Regions from separate parts of the Paenibacillus sp. Dod16 genome, predicted to be linked through region 1. Evidence: riboswitches for the same ligand, from Rfam matches in the RefSeq annotation. Region 1 holds a riboswitch; each other region holds the start of a gene.
What was found. A riboswitch is a leader RNA that binds a small molecule or an ion and turns the genes downstream of it on or off. The one in region 1 is predicted to bind thiamine pyrophosphate.

Region 1 (4,318 bases):
AATACCAACAGTAGCATCAATACCAGCAGTAGCACCAATCCCAGCAGTAGCACCAATCCCAGTAGCATCAATCCCAGTAGCATCAATCCCAGCAGTCGCACCAATCCCAGCAGTAGCATCAATCCCAGTAGCATCAATCCCAGCAGTCGCACCAATCCCAGCAGTCGCACCAATCCCAGCAGCAGCTACATACTCTGTGTTCACCCAGTTTCTACCTCTAAACCATAGCTACTCTGAGTTACCCGGTCCCTACATCGATCATAATCGACAGCCATCCACGCTACCCCCGGGAACCGAACCACCCATGTTCTCCCTGAAATAACGCTTTTGCTTCCCTTCACCTTGTTACGAAATCTTCACCACGATTTCCGCTCCGGCAACATAGGTCATTGCTTTCATGTAATCCGTGTCCTGGGCGCGTCGTTCCATCTCCTCGGGCGTCAGGTCCTCCAATCGCGTCTGAATCCACCATAAGTTGCCGAACGGGTCCCGTACCCGTCCCACCCGGTCGCCGAAGAACAAACTCGTTGGCTCCGTCACCGAGACGGCTCCTGCGGCGAGCGCTTGCTGGTAAGCAGCATCGCAATCCTCAACATATAAGCGGAGGTACGCCGGGCTATCCGGCCATTCCGGCTTCGCGTCAAACATCATGACGACGGCATCCCCGATTCGCACCTCGGCATGGCCGATGACACCATCGCCAACATAGACGCGGGCTAACTCTTCGGCTTGAAAAGCCTGCTCCAGGAATTCAATCAGCGCTGTGGAGTTTCTTGAGATAATCCATGGTGTCACGGAGGTGTAGCCATCCGGAATGGGGTTAACCGCTTTTGATGGGTTCGTCATAAATAAGCTCGCTCCTTTAAACTTCATTTTTTTGAATAACGTTTATGTACTCATTATGTAGGGGAATACATGACAACCCAGCGTCAGTGTTTCTGAAACAAGTGTTGGGTAGCCGGCGTTTTTTATTCGCGAAAGACCTCTGCCACCGTACAACATCATGATCCACCGATCACGGAAGATTTCGCTCGTGGGGTTCTGTCCGCGAACCGTTAACGTTTGACAGCATCTACAAACCTATGTACAGTATTAGACAAAAGAATAGGAAGTCCACTAGGGGAGCCGTTAGCGGCTGAGACAAGAGCGTATCTTGGACCCTTTGAACCTGATCTAGTTCGTACTAGCGTAGGAAAGTGGAGCCTTCGTATATAAGGTCTTGGTGCGTTTTTGGCGCACTCGGGCTTGTTGACGAAGCCGCTCCAGTTTTCGGGGTGGCTTTTTAGCGTTGCCTGGAAAGTCGTGTCTTATGGACTTCCTGCTCTTCAATATGTTGGAGGTGGGGACAAAAATGAGTTTTACGCAAGAGCTCCGTCAGCAGGCGGGAGGCATTTTTCAAGCAATCTTCGATCATCCCTTTGTAAAAGGTATTGCCGAGGGGAAACTGGCGCGGGAACAGCTGATCCACTATGTGAAGCAGGATTTTGAGTATTTGAACGCCTACATGCGGATTTACGGCATCGCCATATCCAAATCGACCAGCCGCGAAGAGATCGCAACCTTTAACGAACAAATCTCATTCATCCTGCATAGCGAGGTGCATCCGCATCAGAATTTTTGCGCAGCCGCCGGGGTGACTTACGAAGAGCTTCAAGGCTATCCGCTGGCTCCGTCCGCTCATCACTATATCCGTCATATGCTTACAGTGGCGCATGAGGGCAGTCTGGGCGAGATTATGGCCGTACTGCTGCCTTGCCCGTGGACCTACCTGGAGATTGGCCGCAAGCTGCTGGATGAAGTGAAGCCGGATGAATCCCATCCGTTCTACGACTGGATTTATTTCTACGGCAACCGGGGGGAAGACGCGACAGCCAAGTTCTGCAGCCGTGTCGATGAATGGGCGGAGCGTGCGACGGCAGCCGAGCGAGAACGGATGAAGGAGCATTTTATGCTGAGCTGCCAGCTGGAGTATATGTTTTGGGATATGGCTTATAAGCAGGAGGAATGGCCGGTGCCGCTGCAGGCTGCGGTGCTGTAAGGAGACCTAACTAGCTCATAAATTCCAATATAGCGAAGAGAGGCTGATTCATATGCATACATGGGAAAATGAAGTTTCGGCGCTTTTAACAAAGGTACGGCAGACGAGCCCCCTCGTTCACAACATGACGAACGTGGTGGTTACGAATTTTACGGCTAACGGCTTGTACGCGCTGGGCGCGTCGCCGGTCATGGCTTACGCGCCGGAGGAAGTGGCGGATATGGCCGCCATCGCAGGCGCGCTCGTATTGAACATCGGCACGCTGAATCGCGAGCTTGTGGATGCGATGATCATAGCCGGACAATCGGCGAACGCACAGGGCGTGCCGGTCCTGCTGGACCCGGTCGGTGCGGGAGCAACCCGTTTTCGGACGGAGTCGGCGCTGCGGATTCTAAGCGAGGTGAAGGTATCGCTCGTGCGCGGGAATGCGGCTGAAGTCGCTCACCTTGTCGGGGAGGCCCGCGAGATCAAAGGCGTAGACGCTGGCAACAGCACGGGCAGTGATCATGCCGAGCTGGCCGTGCGGGCTGCGCGCGGATTAGGCACGATCGTGGCCATTACCGGTGAAGAGGACGTGATTACCGATGGAATCGAAGTACGTATCATTACCGGCGGGGATGCTCTGCTCACGAAGGTGACCGGCGCAGGGTGCCTGCTGACCTCGGTGCTGGGTGCCTTTGCCGCAGTGGAAGCAAACCTGCTGCTTGCCGGTACGGCGGGCCTGGCCTTCTACGGGGCCGCGGCGGCGAGAGCTGCAGAGCGAACCGCGGACCAGGGACCGGGAAGCTTCCAGATTGCTTTCCTGGATGAGCTGGCAAAGCTTCATCCGGGCTCGCTGGAGGGCTATGCCGCTGTTCGGGAAGCGGAAGCGTCCACTGCAGGTGGCGCACGATGAGCAAGTCTCACGTTCCTCGGGCACTGACGATTGCGGGGTCTGACAGCGGCGGCGGTGCCGGCATTCAAGCCGATCTGAAAACCTTCCAGGAGCTTGGCGTATACGGCATGTCAGCGATTACGGCGATCACGGTGCAGAACACATTGGGGGTTCACGGCGTATATCCGCTGCCTCCCGAAGCAGCTGCGGAGCAGATTGAAGCGGTTGGCTCGGACCTCGGAGTCGATGCATTGAAGACAGGCATGCTGTTCAATGCCGAGATCATTCGACTGGCTGCTGACCGGATCCGGGCATTCGGCTGGGAGAAGGTCGTTGTGGATCCCGTGATGATCGCCAAGGGCGGAGCGGAGCTGCTGCAAAGCGAAGCAGTGCAGGCTTTAAGAGAGGACTTGCTGCCGCTGGCGTTAATTGTCACTCCCAATATACCGGAGGCCGAAGTATTGGCGGGGATGCGTATCCGCACGAAGGAAGATCGGAAGGAAGCGGCGAGACGTATCCAGGATCTGGGGCCCAAGATCGTTGTGATCAAAGGCGGCCATGACGAGGGAATGACCGGCGGCGGTGAAGTTGCGGATCACGAAAGAGACAGGGGATCAGCTATGGCGGCGGGTACGCAGCAGGAAGAGTTGTCTCAGTCCGAAAGTACGTATCGCCAAATAAGAACCGCCAGCCATAACGGGGAGTTTTATGAGGGACGCTCCCCCATGATCAAGAACGATGACAGATTCGGTAATCCCGACAGTCCTCCAGTCATGGACCTCGTATACGATGGTATCGCCTTTACAGAATTATATGGACAAAGAATTCATACCGTTCATACGCATGGTACCGGCTGTACTTTCTCTGCCGCGATTACCGCAGGCCTGGCCAAAGGCTTGAGTGCATTCGATGCCATTCAGAACGGGCGCACATTCATCCAGGCGGCCATTGAGGACGGCTTAAACCTGGGACAGGGACACGGCCCAACGAATCATTGGGCGTATCGTCGCCGCCATCAGGAGGTGCTGCGATGACGGGCAGAGTGACACCCGAGATGATGAGGCAGCATCTACGGATGGATCTCGTACTTGGCAGCGTGAATTGCATCGTCGAGCCAAGCCGGGTCGTGCAGGATGCATTGGCCGGCGGCACGACCATGGTCCAGTTCCGCGAGAAGGGACAGGGCGCACTTGTTGGCGAGCCGATGATCCGGCTGGCTCGCCGGATCCAGGATCAGTGCCGCCAAGCGGGCGTACCCTTCATCGTCAATGATGATGTGGAGCTGGCACTGAAGCTGAACGCCGACGGCGTGCACATCGGCCAGGACGATGAATCTGCGGCTTCGGTACGTAAGCGGATCGGCAATCGGATACTGGGCGTCTCGGCCCATTCTGTTGAGGAAGCCA
Region 2 (4,318 bases), on a different contig from region 1:
ATTCGTGACCGTTTGAAACACCGTGGTAGACAGAGCGATCGCCCCGCCGGTCAGAATAATGGCAAGCACCTTCTTGATTCGTCTTGGTAGGGCGTAATCCCAGTTACCGCCAAGATCAATGAACAGAAAGACTGCCACCAGGATGATTGCCGCTGCGGCCAACAGGCCGAGTTTGGCTTTATAAGTCATAAGCCTTTCTCCTCATCAGTAAGAAAATGAATATACCGCTTCCGAGTACGCCCACGGTTAGACTAATCGGAATTTCATAGGGATAAATAATGATCCGGCCCAGGATGTCACAGAACAGTACGAAACCGGCCCCCAGCAGCGCGGTATGCGAAAGGCTTTTTTTCAAATGGTCTCCTAAGTACAAACTAACAATATTAGGTATGATCAGACCAAGAAACGGAATCACGCCGACCGTCAGCACGACGGAAGCCGTAACCAGCGCCACGATGACCAGTCCCAGATTCACGACTCTCCGGTAGTGAAGGCCCAGGTTGGTAGCAAACTCCTCTCCCATTCCGGCCACCGTAAACTTGTTGGCGAACAGATACGCCAGAATCACAAGCGGGATACTAAGATAGAGCATTTCATACTGGCCCTTCATGATCATGGAAAAATCACCCTGGAGCCATGCGGACATATTCTGAATAAGATCATATTTGTATGCAAAGAAGGTGGCGATCGAACTGACGATATTACCGAACATCAGCCCTACGAGCGGGATGAAGATCGCATCCTTGAACTTAATCCGATCCAGTATCTTCATGAAGATAAAGGTTCCTGCCAGAGCGAATACAAATGCCACAAGCATTTTGATAAGCGGTCCGCTTGTCGTGAAGACAAGCATGGCTACCAATATCCCCAGTCTGGCAGAGTCCATCGTACCTGCCGTGGTGGGCGATACGAACTTATTGCGGCTGAGCTGCTGCATGATCAATCCGCAGATGCTCATGCTGACACCCGCCAATATGAGACTGACAAGCCTAGGAATCCGGCTGACAAGCATAATATGCTGTTGTTGTTCTGTCATCGAGAACAATTGCAGTGGCGAGATATCCTTAACTCCAATAAATAATGAGATTATCGAGAGTACCACAACGGCTGCAAATAAGTATCTAATCTTCATGGCTCTTCCTTCTATGCGTATGTCTCTAAATACCCGGGATCATGCAATTTTCGTCACCATTCTCATTGAGATTGATTATCAATCGCGTTCTGATATGCATTATATCATCCTCATTCTGGCTCGACAAGTATAATTGAGAATCAAAATCAATTAAATTGTTCATACAAGTATATTTTGTTCATGAATTGTTCATAATATGAAGTTAGGTGGAGACATAGCTTATATCCTCAGGACAGAATCACACTTTGGTTAAATCTCCCTTTAATGCAGCTTCTGCAATGATGAGACTTCTCTAAAAACGACTGTTTCAATTCTTATTAAATGGATAAGAAAAATTATATAAAGTCGTTGACAATTCCTCTAAGTTATATTAATATCCTAACAGAATTATTATTTCTAACTAAACGTAAGTTAGTGTGGAATAATAATTGGTTTTATGGCTAATAACGTAAAATGCATATTTGCTTGTAGTAAGGGACATCTTCTAATCAGGCGTATGCAAATTCGATTACACCAGGAGGTTTTTTTTCAATGTCTAAAGATTTTTCAGCTGCACTCAAAAATCGCCGTTCTTATTACGGGATTAGCAAAGAATCCGTTATCTCGGACGAGCGTATTCAGGAAATCGTAAACGAAGCGGTTAAGTATACTCCGTCTTCTTTCAACTCCCAAAGTGCACGCGTCGTTGTATTGCTTGGCGAACAGCACGATAAACTGTGGAACATCACGGAAGGCATCCTGAAGGAAGTTGTTGGCGATGAAGAAGCATTCAAATCCACTGCCGACAAAATGGCTTCATTCCGCGCTGGTTACGGTACGGTACTGTTCTTCGAGGACAATAACGTCATTGCGGGGCTGCAACAAAGCTTTGCCGCTTATGCCGACAATTTCCCGGTTTGGTCCAACCAATCCAACGGCATGCTGCAATTTGTAGTATGGACATCCCTTGAAGCAGAAGGTCTGGGCGCATCCCTGCAGCACTACAACCCGCTGATCGACGAAAAAGTAAAAGCCGAATGGAACGTCCCGGAAAGCTGGAAGCTGATTGCTCAAATGCCTTTCGGTAAGCCGGTTGCTGAACCAGGCGAAAAAGAATTTGCACCGCTTGAAGATCGCGTGAAAGTATATAACTAATCAAACAGATGAAAAAAGCCGCCTCCCTAAGTTCCTGCAAATGGGACAGGCGGTTTTTTTTATAATGGGCAAAGATTGAAAAACCGATGGCAAAACGATACAATTACACAGGTAAGAACCCTCGAACTTCTACGGTAACATGAAGCTCCGGGGCAAATCTTGCGGTAACCAACTACATAAGATATTGGCTGTACTAGGGGTGCCATGTGCTGAGAGACGGCGGGCTGCCGTTAACCCTTATCACCCGATCTAGGTCATACTAGCGTGGGGAAGTGTAGCATTTATGTTTATTTCTTTTCGTAGGCATAACTGCACCTTCTTCATGGGGTGCGGTTTTTTTGCGTGGACTTATATAATGGGGAGGAAATGAAAATGAATGAGCTTGTTTGCGGAACCAGCCGGATCGTCGGATGCCGGTTCTCGGTATTTCCCATGACAGACCGGTTTGTGGAGGTCATCCTGGGCGCTCTACAATCTGTGGATGCGGGAAAGGTGTGGATTCAGACAGACGATGTGAGCACTTGTATTCGTGGACGTGCAGAGCATGTCTTTGATGTTACAAGAGCGATATTCGCCCATGCTGCGGCGAGTGGCGTGCACACTGTTTTTAATGGCACTTATTCCATTGGCTGCCCCGGAGATACGGACGCCGATGTATATATGACTGAGGATTCAACCCGCTTGAACAACGACATCGGAGAACATGCCGATATGGAGACTGCCTGCCAATTCGCTCTTTACCCCATGGGTACGGACAACTACATGGATGTCATCTACAGTGAAGTAAATCGTGCGAAGGCAGCCGGTACGTTCGCCGGAAGCATTCATTACGCCAGCCGGTTGGACGGATCCTTATCCCGGGTGTTCGGGTCTCTTGAAGAGGCGTTTTTGCATGCGATCCAATCCGACAGCAGCCATCTGGTCATGACTGCAGTGGTGTCCGCTCACAGCCCCTCGGTTAAAGCCGCATCGAATTGAGTTCGATTGAGGCAGACAAAAGCCCGGCATGCGCCGGGCTTTTCTGTCACTACTGCCAAGAATCTTGACGGTTTAAACCCAAGCACTCAAGATGATTACGAGCAGGATAAAGAGAACCAAAATAATTCCTACTGAATTGCCATATTCACCGCCGCCATATACTCCGCTCATGAAGATCCCCTCCTGGATTTAAAGTATGCCGTGATGTAATCACACTATTATAGTATTTCCTGCGCCTTGCTAGCGTCACGGCTAATGTACCTCTCTTTATCTATTGGCATCGATATTTTATTCCTCATAACCGATGAGAAGTTTCCCTCCGTACGGACGGAGCATTTCCTCGGTAAATGCCATTAGAACAGAAGGATCATCTTGGCGATACATCGCCGCGAGCGCTGTTTCCAATCGCTCTCCTAAAATTGTGTCAAAGCGGTTAAACAGGCGGAACAGCGTTTTCCCTTCACCCGTCCACTCCCGGTTCACCCTAAGTACAAAATCACAGAGAATCGCGGCTATTTTGTGCACCGTAAACCATTTTTCACCATCGCTTCGGGGACTCTTCAAGTCCAGCATGTACTCGGTTAGCACATAACGGTAGTCGTTAATATCGGTTATCGTCAAGGGCAGAGGTCCGTAATCCAAATCGCTTTGGGCTTCCGTCCGCACCTCTTCCCCCTCGGGCATAAGGCGCAGCACCGTCCCTTCTGCGATCATCCGCTGAAATGACGGATTCGCCGCGATCACTCCCTCGTCAAAATATTCGCGATAGGAGGATAAAGACAATATAAAGATTTCCGCGATCCATCCATGCGCCTCTATCGTCCTCCTGCTGAAATCATGACCCTCTCGTTCAAGGACCATAATGTCCAAATCGGATTGTTCATTATATTCGCCTCTGCTCGCGCTGCCGCCAAGCACGGCAAGCAAACAGTCGGGATAATCGTGTTGAATGACGCGTTCCGCTGCCTCTACCGGTTCCATCCTCATGACGTTTCCTCCATTATGACTCTGATCCTCCCGAAAAAAGGGCTCAAAATATCTAATTCAGCTAAAACCCTAAACGTACCTGAATCA
Region 3 (4,318 bases), on a different contig from region 1:
TGAACAGAATCAGGATCACGCACAGGGATAGGCCGGTAAACAGTCCAGTCCCCCCTCCAACCCGCTCCGCCATAAGGGCAAACATCCCGCCAAGCACGCTGTAGGGAAGCAGGTACCTTACGATCAGGTTTCCGACTGAACGCGGCTCCCGCTCGCCAACGGATGGTTTACGGGAATTAGGAGCGGACTGCCCACCTGCGAAACTAATGAATAATACCGATATCGTATAAAGCGGATACAGATAGGAACGAACCTCGATACCCATCAGATCAACGAGATAGATGTACAGGGCATCTCCGGCAATATAAGCGCTTCCGCCAAGACATAACAGAATGGCCGCCCTTTTCCCTAACAGTCCGGTATTAAAATACAACACCAGCGTAAAAAAAATAAGTACCATTGCGCACAGGGGATACAGCATGTCCACCCAAAGGTTTCCCCATACTGCCTCATGGGCAAGACCCTGAAGCTCAGGCTTGATGAAATATTCCCACCCTACTGTCATGACGGCAATGCCAACAATCACGATATCCAGCATAAACCGGAGCCCCCGAAACGATCCTTGAACATGCCGGAATAAATAAATGAGAGAACTTGCGAACAGAATGAGTTCAAGTCCCCAGAATAAGTGGGTTAGGATCGGCGAGAAAGCGCTCTCTTTTTCAAACCAAACATAACAAGCGTGAATGATTCGTGCCGCTGCATCCCCCATTAATCCGAGACTCACAATAAGCCAAAACCTGCGAAGATGAACCTCATAACGCCGACTAATCCGCATTAAATAAACGGAGGCGGCTGCAGGAGGAATAATGACTAGAACACGCTGAAGCGATAAAGCCTCAGGCATCCACAGAGCAATCATAATCTGAATGAATGCATATATCATGGCGAGTCGAATCCACAGATGATCTGCTGGAGTTGGACTCATAAGCATTCCTCCTCGGCCAAAAGGTAAGCTGGATCACTTTCATATGTTAGGTCTTTTGAATTAATCTTTCTATTTCTCATGATACTTTTTACCCACCCAAAAGTAAAGATGAGGAAATGAAAGAAAAATCATCTGTATCAGCCCCTGCATGAACACAACTCCCACTTGACGTATAGGGATTATGTGATAATATTTCAGTCATATCTCATATGGATCGGAAAGGGTGTTGAACCATGTCAAAGAAACGATTAGATCATGTTGGTATTGTTGTCCGGGACCTAGAAGCTACAATCGCCTTCTATACATCCGTAGTCGGACTAGAACTAAAGGATCGCCTGACCCATACGAATGGCGTCATCCAGCTGGCGTTCCTCGGATTTAACGGCAGCAACGAGACGGAAGTCGAGCTTATTCAGGGATACAGCGACACGCTGCCAGCGGAGGGCACCGTTCATCATTTTGCAGTCAGCACGGATAACATTGAAGAGGAATATGCCCGGGTTCAAGGACTTGACGTTCCTCACTTGGACGAGGAGATCGTGACGCTCCCGAATGGTTTCCGTTATTTCTTCGTGCATGGTCCCGAAGGGGAATGGATTGAGTTCTTCCAGCGCTAACCTCTACGTAGAAGCCTTTTTCAAATACTTTATCTCGTGAAAGGTTCATAGGATCAATTAATCCTTCCCATTGCATAAGTGTTCTAAGCAAAGACCTGCCTCGTTCATACCTCTTCGAACTAGACAGGTCTGGTGTGTTAGGACTATAATAGCGGATGTAATGATCGAAACTTCATAAATACCGGGGGAGCTGGGATATGGCCGGCTGAGAGTGTATCCGATATGATACTGACCCTTACACCTGATCTGGGTAATGCCAGCGTAGGAAGCCCATGTTTGCGGCAGCTATTTATTTGCCGTGGTATACACTTACGCCGTCATGCGTCCTGATATCATCAGGGCGTTTTTTTTGTGGAGTTGCGAGGTAATAGAAAGAGAACTCAAAGGAGAGAAGAAACGATGAAGAAGGGAAGATGGATTCCGCTGCTTCTCGCTTGCGTCCTGCTTATGGTCGCGTCCGGATGCGGTACAAACGGACAGAACAAGAAGACAGGTGCCGAAGGCGAAGGCAGTCAGACTTCCGAGAAACTCCGTGACGTGCAGCTGATGCTCGATTGGTCCGCCAATACGAATCACACCGGCCTGTATGCAGCGAAGGAGCTTGGGTATTATGAGGAAGAAGGGCTTAATGTCCAGATCGTCCAGCCGGGAGCAGGCGGTACGGATACACTGGTCGCATCCGGAAACGTGCCGTTTGGCATCAGTTATCAGGAAGGCGTAACGCTGGCCAGAACCCAAGGCTTGCCGCTCGTTTCCATTGCAGCGATCATTCAGCATAATACGTCCGGCTTTGCCGCCCCCAAGGACAAAGGCATCGTGAAGGCAGGCGATTTTGAAGGAAAATCCTATGGCGGCTGGGGCTCGCCTGTGGAGGAGGCCGTCATGAAATCCATCATGGAGATCGATGGCGCCGATGTCAGCAAGGTGAATATGGTCAATATGGGCGATGCTGATTATTTTACGGCCGTCAAACGCGACATTGATTTTGCCTGGATCTTCTATGCTTGGACGGGGATTGAAGCTGAGCTTCGCAATGAACCGCTTGACATGATTTATGTGAAGGACTACTCCGAGCAGCTTGATTATTACACACCAGTGATCGTGACGAACGAGAAGCTGATCCAGGAGGACCCCGAGCTTATCAAAGCGTTCATGCGGGCGACTTCAAAAGGATACGACTATGCGATTCAACATCCTGAAGATGCCGCAGCTCTGCTTACGAAGGCGGTTCCTGACCTGGATGCCGAACTGGTTCTCGCCAGCCAGAAATGGTTGAGCCCCCGTTATCAGGATGATGCATCCCGCTGGGGCGAACAGAAAGCCGAAGTATGGTCGGGATATGCAGACTGGATGTTTGAGCGTAAGCTGCTGGAGAAGGAACTTGACGCGGACCGCGCATTCACCAATGATTTTTTACCGGAGCAGCCATAAGGCTATTTTTATTTAAAAAGAAGAAAGTCGGCCTTTGCAAAAGGCTGCCTTTCTTCCAATACATTATAGCTTGCACGAAAGGATGAGTTTACATGGCGAATACACTTTTGAGCATTCAAGTGATACCGAGAACGCCAAACGGGGCCGACAGCATCCCTTATGTAGATGAAGCGATTAAGGTCATTCAGGAATCAGGCGTGAAATACGAGGTTCATGCACTCGAAACGACCATGGAAGGTGAGCTCGCCGAGCTGCTCAAGATCGTGGAGCGCATGCATGAAGCGCTGGTGAATGCGGGAAGTCCCAGCATCATATCCCAAGTTAAAATCGCTCATCATCCCAGCGGCATCAGCATGGATAAGCTGACTGAGAAATACCGTCCATGAGAAGCTGGTGGAGTTCGGTTTGGCCGCCCGTTGTGGCGGTCCTCTTCTTTTTGGTGGTATGGCAGGCCGCAGTATCTATATTCGACATTGAACCTTTTATTCTGCCTGCGCCGACGGCCATCGGGCATGAGGCCGTTACCGGAGCTTCCGGTCTCTTCCAGCATACAGCGGCCACCCTGCAATTAACCTTGGTCGGATTTATGATCGGTACGGCGATCGGCCTAGTCATCTCGCTGGCACTGCACATGGTTCCTTTTCTCAAAACCGCTCTTTATCCACTTCTTATTCTTAGCCAGAATGTGCCGACAATCGCCCTAGCCCCGCTTCTCATGATTTGGTTCGGCTTCGGCATGCTGCCCAAGGTTATCGTGATTACGCTGGTCTGCTTCTTCCCCGTCGCTGTTGCGGCACTGGACGGACTGGCCCGTACTGACCGAACCATGATGAACTACATGCAGATGGCGGGGGCTACCTCTTGGCAAATTTTCAGCAAGCTGGAGCTGCCGCATGCCCTTCCCTCCATCTTCTCCGGGATTCGAATTGCGGCCACCTATTCGGTCATGGGTGCGGTTATCGGGGAATGGATCGGCTCGGACCGGGGAATCGGTTACTACATGATGCTGCAAAAATCCGGCTACCGCACGGATCGGGTGTTTGTTGCCATCCTGGTCATCGTCCTGCTCAGCCTGCTGATGGTGCTGCTGATCACTCTGCTGGAGAAGCGGCTCATCCGCTGGAATCGAAAAGGTTGAGTCTCCGTGAATAGACGTAACGAATCTTATATGATAGGAGGCCATTTGTCGATATGACACATCAAGTACCCCTGACGGTCCAGGACGGGGCTGACCCGTCGGCTGCGTCGGTCTCAACCGCACCTGCCCTCGAGGTTCGCACCCTTCGAAAAACCTTCCGCGACCGGCGCAGCGAAGTGCATGTGCTGGATGGCCTTTCGCTTC
Region 4 (4,318 bases), on a different contig from region 1:
TATTTTATGGATGCACATGGGAATAGGGAGTCTGTCTGATTACGTTGTAAAAGGGTGCATATACGGATAGGGACTCTGTTGGCATTGCGAAAATTTGTTATATTAGGGATATGTATAAAGCGCTAAACGCAGGGTTTTAAGAGACCGGACAGGCAGTTCGGATAACGGAAGGGTGACGGGTGTGACGGAGAGAGCGGCATTGGCGGAGCAAGCGGTGATCCGGTGGTAACGGCGGGAGCAGGAAAGGTTGCGCTGATCACGGGCGCGTCGAGCGGGTTCGGACTGCTCATCAGCTTGGAGTTGGCAAAAGCGGGCTATGACGTGGCAGCGGGTCTGCGCAGGCCGGAGGCGGCTGCAGAGCTGATGACCCGAGCCGAACAAGCAGACGTTGTCGAGCGCATTCACGTATTCCAGCTGGATATATGCTTGGAGGAACAAGTCAAGGCTGCTGCTTGGGAGTTAGAGCAGAAGTTCGGCCGATTGGACGTGCTGGTGAACAACGCCGGCGAAGCGGTAGGCGGCATGGTGGAGGAAGTACCGCTCAGCGTCTGGCGCAAGCAGTTGGAGACGAATTTATTCGGGACCGTATCGGTAACGCAGCATATGCTCCCGCTGCTGCGCAAGACCGGACGATCCAAAATCATTCTCATGAGCAGCATTAGCGGCGTGGTCGGCTTTTGGTCCCTATGCGGCATCCAAATTTGCGCTGGAGGGGTTTGGTGAGAGCCTGTCCATGGAGTTGATGCCCTTTGGCATCGATGTCGTACTGATCCAGCCCGGTGCCTATGGCACGCCGATCTGGAATAAAAGTTTTGGGGAGCTTACGGTAAAGGAAGGATCACCCTACAGCGGTCTGCTGAAGGGCGTGCTGGACTATTCCGAGCGGACAGCCAGGGGAAGCGGGGATCCGCAGGAGGTAGCCAGGCTTGTGGCAAACATTGCGTCCATGTCCAAACCGAGGTTCCGCTATACGCTGCCCCGAGGTACGCGGCTGACCGCATGGATCAAGGGCGTGCTGCCGGATCGGCTGTTTCAGCGGATCGTTTATCGGATGCTGGACAGGCGTTAATCATTCATGCAGCGAATGATTCATGGCCTTAACTTGTCATGCGATGCTTGGTGAAGCTTGGTAAGGTGAATGGCGTTACCCTTTTCTGGTTGGGGACGGGTGTAGCAAACCAAGCAGCTCTCCCATCTTCACCTTGGAGCCGGGTTCCAGGTCACCGCGCGGAGTAAACGTGCCGTTCTCTGTCAGAAGCACGACGGTAGAGCCGAATTCAAAGTACGCGAGTTCATCGCCGATCTCGTATTTCTTCACGTTCTCGTCAGCATAACGGATGCTGCTCACGTTCATGGCTCCGACCTTCACGACGGCAACTTCGCCGAACTCATGCGCAATATAGGTAATGAGGCGCTCATTACGGCTGAGCACGTGCCGGATATGGGTCATCGCAAAATCGTTCACGGGGTAAACGCGTCCCTTTAGATGCTCGCTTTCCGCCTGAACACCGGTTACCGGGGAATGAATGCGATGATAGTCGGTTGGGCTTAAATACAATACAAATGCATAACCGTTGATGTAGTTTTCCATTCTCGGTGATTTGGCGAGCAGCTCGCTCAGGGTATAATCCTGTCCCTTGACGCTCAGAATGGTGCCGGCATTAACGGCGCACATCGCCGAAATCGTGGCATCGACGGGGCTTACCATGGCATCGGCGGTGTCGTCTATGGCGCGCAGGCCTATTTTTAACCGGCGGGAAAAGAATTCGTTCAGTGAGCGGTATTCGTGGATTTCTTTCTCCGCTTCATGCGCCGGGATTTGATAAATTCGTATGAATGCAGGTATTAGATGACGGCTCAGCCGGCTGTGGGAACAATGCCCCATGATTCGGGACAGCCACTTGCGGGAGGACAGCTCAGTCATCAGACGCAGCAATTGTTTAGCCATGTCATTCTCCTTTGTGCATAGGTGTCAGCAATAAACGTTGGTGGAAAAGCCAATCACTCTGATATTGACATAGAATGAGCTGGAAATCAATAAATAGCCATTTTTGAAAAAAGGTTCTTGCTAATTGGAGAACGAATGTGTATTTTAAGATTAACATGAAACCGAATAGGGAATACGGGGGCTTGAGTGAATCAGGCTGAGATTGCAGCTGCTATCCGCTGTTGACCGTTAATCTGAACTGGGTAATGCCAGCGTAGAGAATATCCGACCCTGCCTACATAGGGCCTATTTTTCCGTCTGCGCGTTTTCCAGACGGTTTTTTGTTGTGTTTATACAAAAATAGAGGTGGAGAGGGGAATGTGTGGTTATGGGAACATCTATGCAAGAGAAGTTGGGGGTTCAGCCCCGAAAAGGGCTGCGGTTAAGCGATATTTTGGTGACGGTGTTGGTATCGCTGGTGCTTGGCGTCATTTATCACTTCTGGGGTTCGGTTTACAATCTGTTAAAACCGCTGTTCTTTGAAGCGGATGAGTTGTTATACGGAATGTGGTTCGCTGCAGCCACGCTTGCTTACTTGCTAATCCGTAAGCCGGGAGTGGCCATCATTGCGGAAGTGGCGGCTGCCCACGTGGAAGTGCTGTTTGGCAGCGGCTGGGGATTGACTCTGCTGCTGTATGGCCTCATTCAAGGACTTGGGGCAGAATTGGTATTCGCGGCGTTCCGTTATCGGAGCACCTCGGCGTGGACGCTGGCGATTGCCGGAGCAGGCGCAGCCATCGGATCGATGATCATGGACTTCTATTACAGCTATACCGATGACCTGCAGACGTGGATGTTCCTGGCCAAATACGGTATGCGGGTACTCAGCGGTGCCGTCATTGCAGGCCTGCTCATGCTCTTGCTGGCCAAAGCCTTGGACCGCACGGGCGTCACATCCCTGCTGCGTCCTGCGTCGAAGAAGGATTACGAAGCACTGGATGATCCGCGCCATGTCTAATGCCACGGTTAGCCTGGTTCCGGCTCAGTCCGCTGAGATGGTTTCGGAACCGGCCGTGTATGTGGAGGGATTGCGTCTGAAGTATCCGGGCGAGGAGCGACTGATGTTCAAAGACCTCTCCTTCTCGGCTGTCCGCGGGGAGAAGGTGCTGCTGCTCGGTCCGAGCGGCTGCGGCAAATCCACGCTGCTGCAGGTGCTTAGCGGGATGATTCCCCGCGCAACGGAGGTGCCGATGAAATGCGAGTCGCAGCTGGTTCCGCGCTCTTGGGGGTATGTATTCCAAGATCCGGATACCCAGTTCTGCATGCCGTACGTGGATGAAGAGCTGGCTTTCGTACTGGAAAATCTAAGTGTCCCCCGCCATGAGATGAAGGAGCGGATGCAAGCGGCGCTCCGCGAGGTGGGGCTTGATCTTGAGGAGCTTCATATGCCGATCGGGCATTTGTCCCAAGGCATGAAGCAAAGGTTAGCGCTGGCTTCGGCTCTGCTGCTGGAGCCGGAGGTGCTGTTCCTTGACGAGCCATCTGCCTTGCTCGACCCGGAAGGAAGGGAGCAAATCTGGTCGGCGGTGAAGGCCGTATCGGAAGGGCGAACACTGATCATCGTGGAGCACCGGATCGAAGAAATGGCCAGATACGTGGATCGTGTCGTGCTGTTCAGCCCGGATGGCGTGATTCTGGGCGAAGGTCCTCCGGCAGCGATATTCGCAGAATTCGAGCGGGAACTCCAAGCCTATGGAATCTGGTATCCCGGCGTATGGGAAGATTATGCGCAGACCCGGGCGGGCAGAGAGTTGTTTGCTCCGGTCGATGCGCTTGGCGATGAGCGGGGTAATCTCCTGCATGAGGCTGCTCCGCCGTATGCTCAACGTGGGGAGTCTGTCATTCAACTGGCGAATTTCAGGGGAATGAGATGGGATAAACCGGTCATCACTCTCCCTTCGGCCGAGGTGTTTCCGGGACAATTCATTGCGGTGGTAGGGCCGAACGGAGCAGGCAAAAGCTCGCTGCTGCTCAGTTTGATGGGGCTGCTTCGCGCCGAAGGGACCTATATGCTCTGCGGGGAAGAGGTCATTCAGGGCAAACGCAGGAAGGTGCGGAAGAAGAGAGAGCAGCAGCTGCGCCAAATCGGATTCGTGTTTCAGAATCCGGAGCTTCAATTCCTGACGGAGCGCATCGGCGATGAGGTGGTTTACTCGCTGCTGGTGGATCATGTGCCGCCGGAGGAAGCGAAGGCGCAGGCCGAGCGCTGTCTTGAACGTTTTGGATTGAATGGCTTGGAGGCCAGGCATCCGTACCAGCTGTCGACAGGCCAAAAGCGCCGCTTGAGCGTGGCTACGGCCATGGCAAGACAGCCGTCCGTCCTGCTTCTGG

Region 2: it holds a riboswitch for thiamine pyrophosphate, as region 1 does, so the genes downstream of both, ACPV3A_RS15390 (YkoF family thiamine/hydroxymethylpyrimidine-binding protein) here and tenA (thiaminase II) in region 1, are expected to answer to the same signal.
Region 3: it holds a riboswitch for thiamine pyrophosphate, as region 1 does, so the genes downstream of both, ACPV3A_RS04555 (ABC transporter substrate-binding protein) here and tenA (thiaminase II) in region 1, are expected to answer to the same signal.
Region 4: it holds a riboswitch for thiamine pyrophosphate, as region 1 does, so the genes downstream of both, ACPV3A_RS07100 (ECF transporter S component) here and tenA (thiaminase II) in region 1, are expected to answer to the same signal.

What each region holds. Positions count from the first base shown of each region.
Region 1 covers NZ_JBNDYG010000007.1:85,442-89,759, reverse strand. The annotation lists gene ACPV3A_RS08110 (hypothetical protein) at 1-204, opposite strand, end outside; gene ACPV3A_RS08105 (VOC family protein) at 346-846, opposite strand; TPP riboswitch at 1,109-1,212, shown strand; gene tenA (thiaminase II) at 1,352-2,038, shown strand; gene thiM (hydroxyethylthiazole kinase) at 2,091-2,933, shown strand; gene thiD (bifunctional hydroxymethylpyrimidine kinase/phosphomethylpyrimidine kinase) at 2,930-3,946, shown strand; gene thiE (thiamine phosphate synthase) at 3,943-4,318, shown strand, end outside.
Region 2 covers NZ_JBNDYG010000018.1:58,072-62,389, reverse strand. The annotation lists gene ACPV3A_RS15405 (iron chelate uptake ABC transporter family permease subunit) at 1-189, opposite strand, end outside; gene ACPV3A_RS15400 (ABC transporter permease) at 179-1,132, opposite strand; gene ACPV3A_RS15395 (nitroreductase family protein) at 1,664-2,266, shown strand; TPP riboswitch at 2,452-2,554, shown strand; gene ACPV3A_RS15390 (YkoF family thiamine/hydroxymethylpyrimidine-binding protein) at 2,639-3,244, shown strand; gene ACPV3A_RS15385 (YjcZ family sporulation protein) at 3,317-3,415, opposite strand; gene ACPV3A_RS15380 (nucleotidyltransferase domain-containing protein) at 3,533-4,231, opposite strand.
Region 3 covers NZ_JBNDYG010000004.1:133,499-137,816, reverse strand. The annotation lists gene ACPV3A_RS04565 (diguanylate cyclase domain-containing protein) at 1-928, opposite strand, end outside; gene ACPV3A_RS04560 (VOC family protein) at 1,162-1,545, shown strand; TPP riboswitch at 1,719-1,830, shown strand; gene ACPV3A_RS04555 (ABC transporter substrate-binding protein) at 1,945-2,976, shown strand; gene ACPV3A_RS04550 (MTH1187 family thiamine-binding protein) at 3,069-3,362, shown strand; gene ACPV3A_RS04545 (ABC transporter permease) at 3,359-4,114, shown strand; gene ACPV3A_RS04540 (ABC transporter ATP-binding protein) at 4,168-4,318, shown strand, end outside.
Region 4 covers NZ_JBNDYG010000006.1:447-4,764, forward strand. The annotation lists partial or broken gene ACPV3A_RS07090 (SDR family oxidoreductase) at 223-1,069, shown strand; gene asd (archaetidylserine decarboxylase) at 1,145-1,948, opposite strand; TPP riboswitch at 2,113-2,225, shown strand; gene ACPV3A_RS07100 (ECF transporter S component) at 2,316-2,945, shown strand; gene ACPV3A_RS07105 (ABC transporter ATP-binding protein) at 2,938-4,318, shown strand, end outside.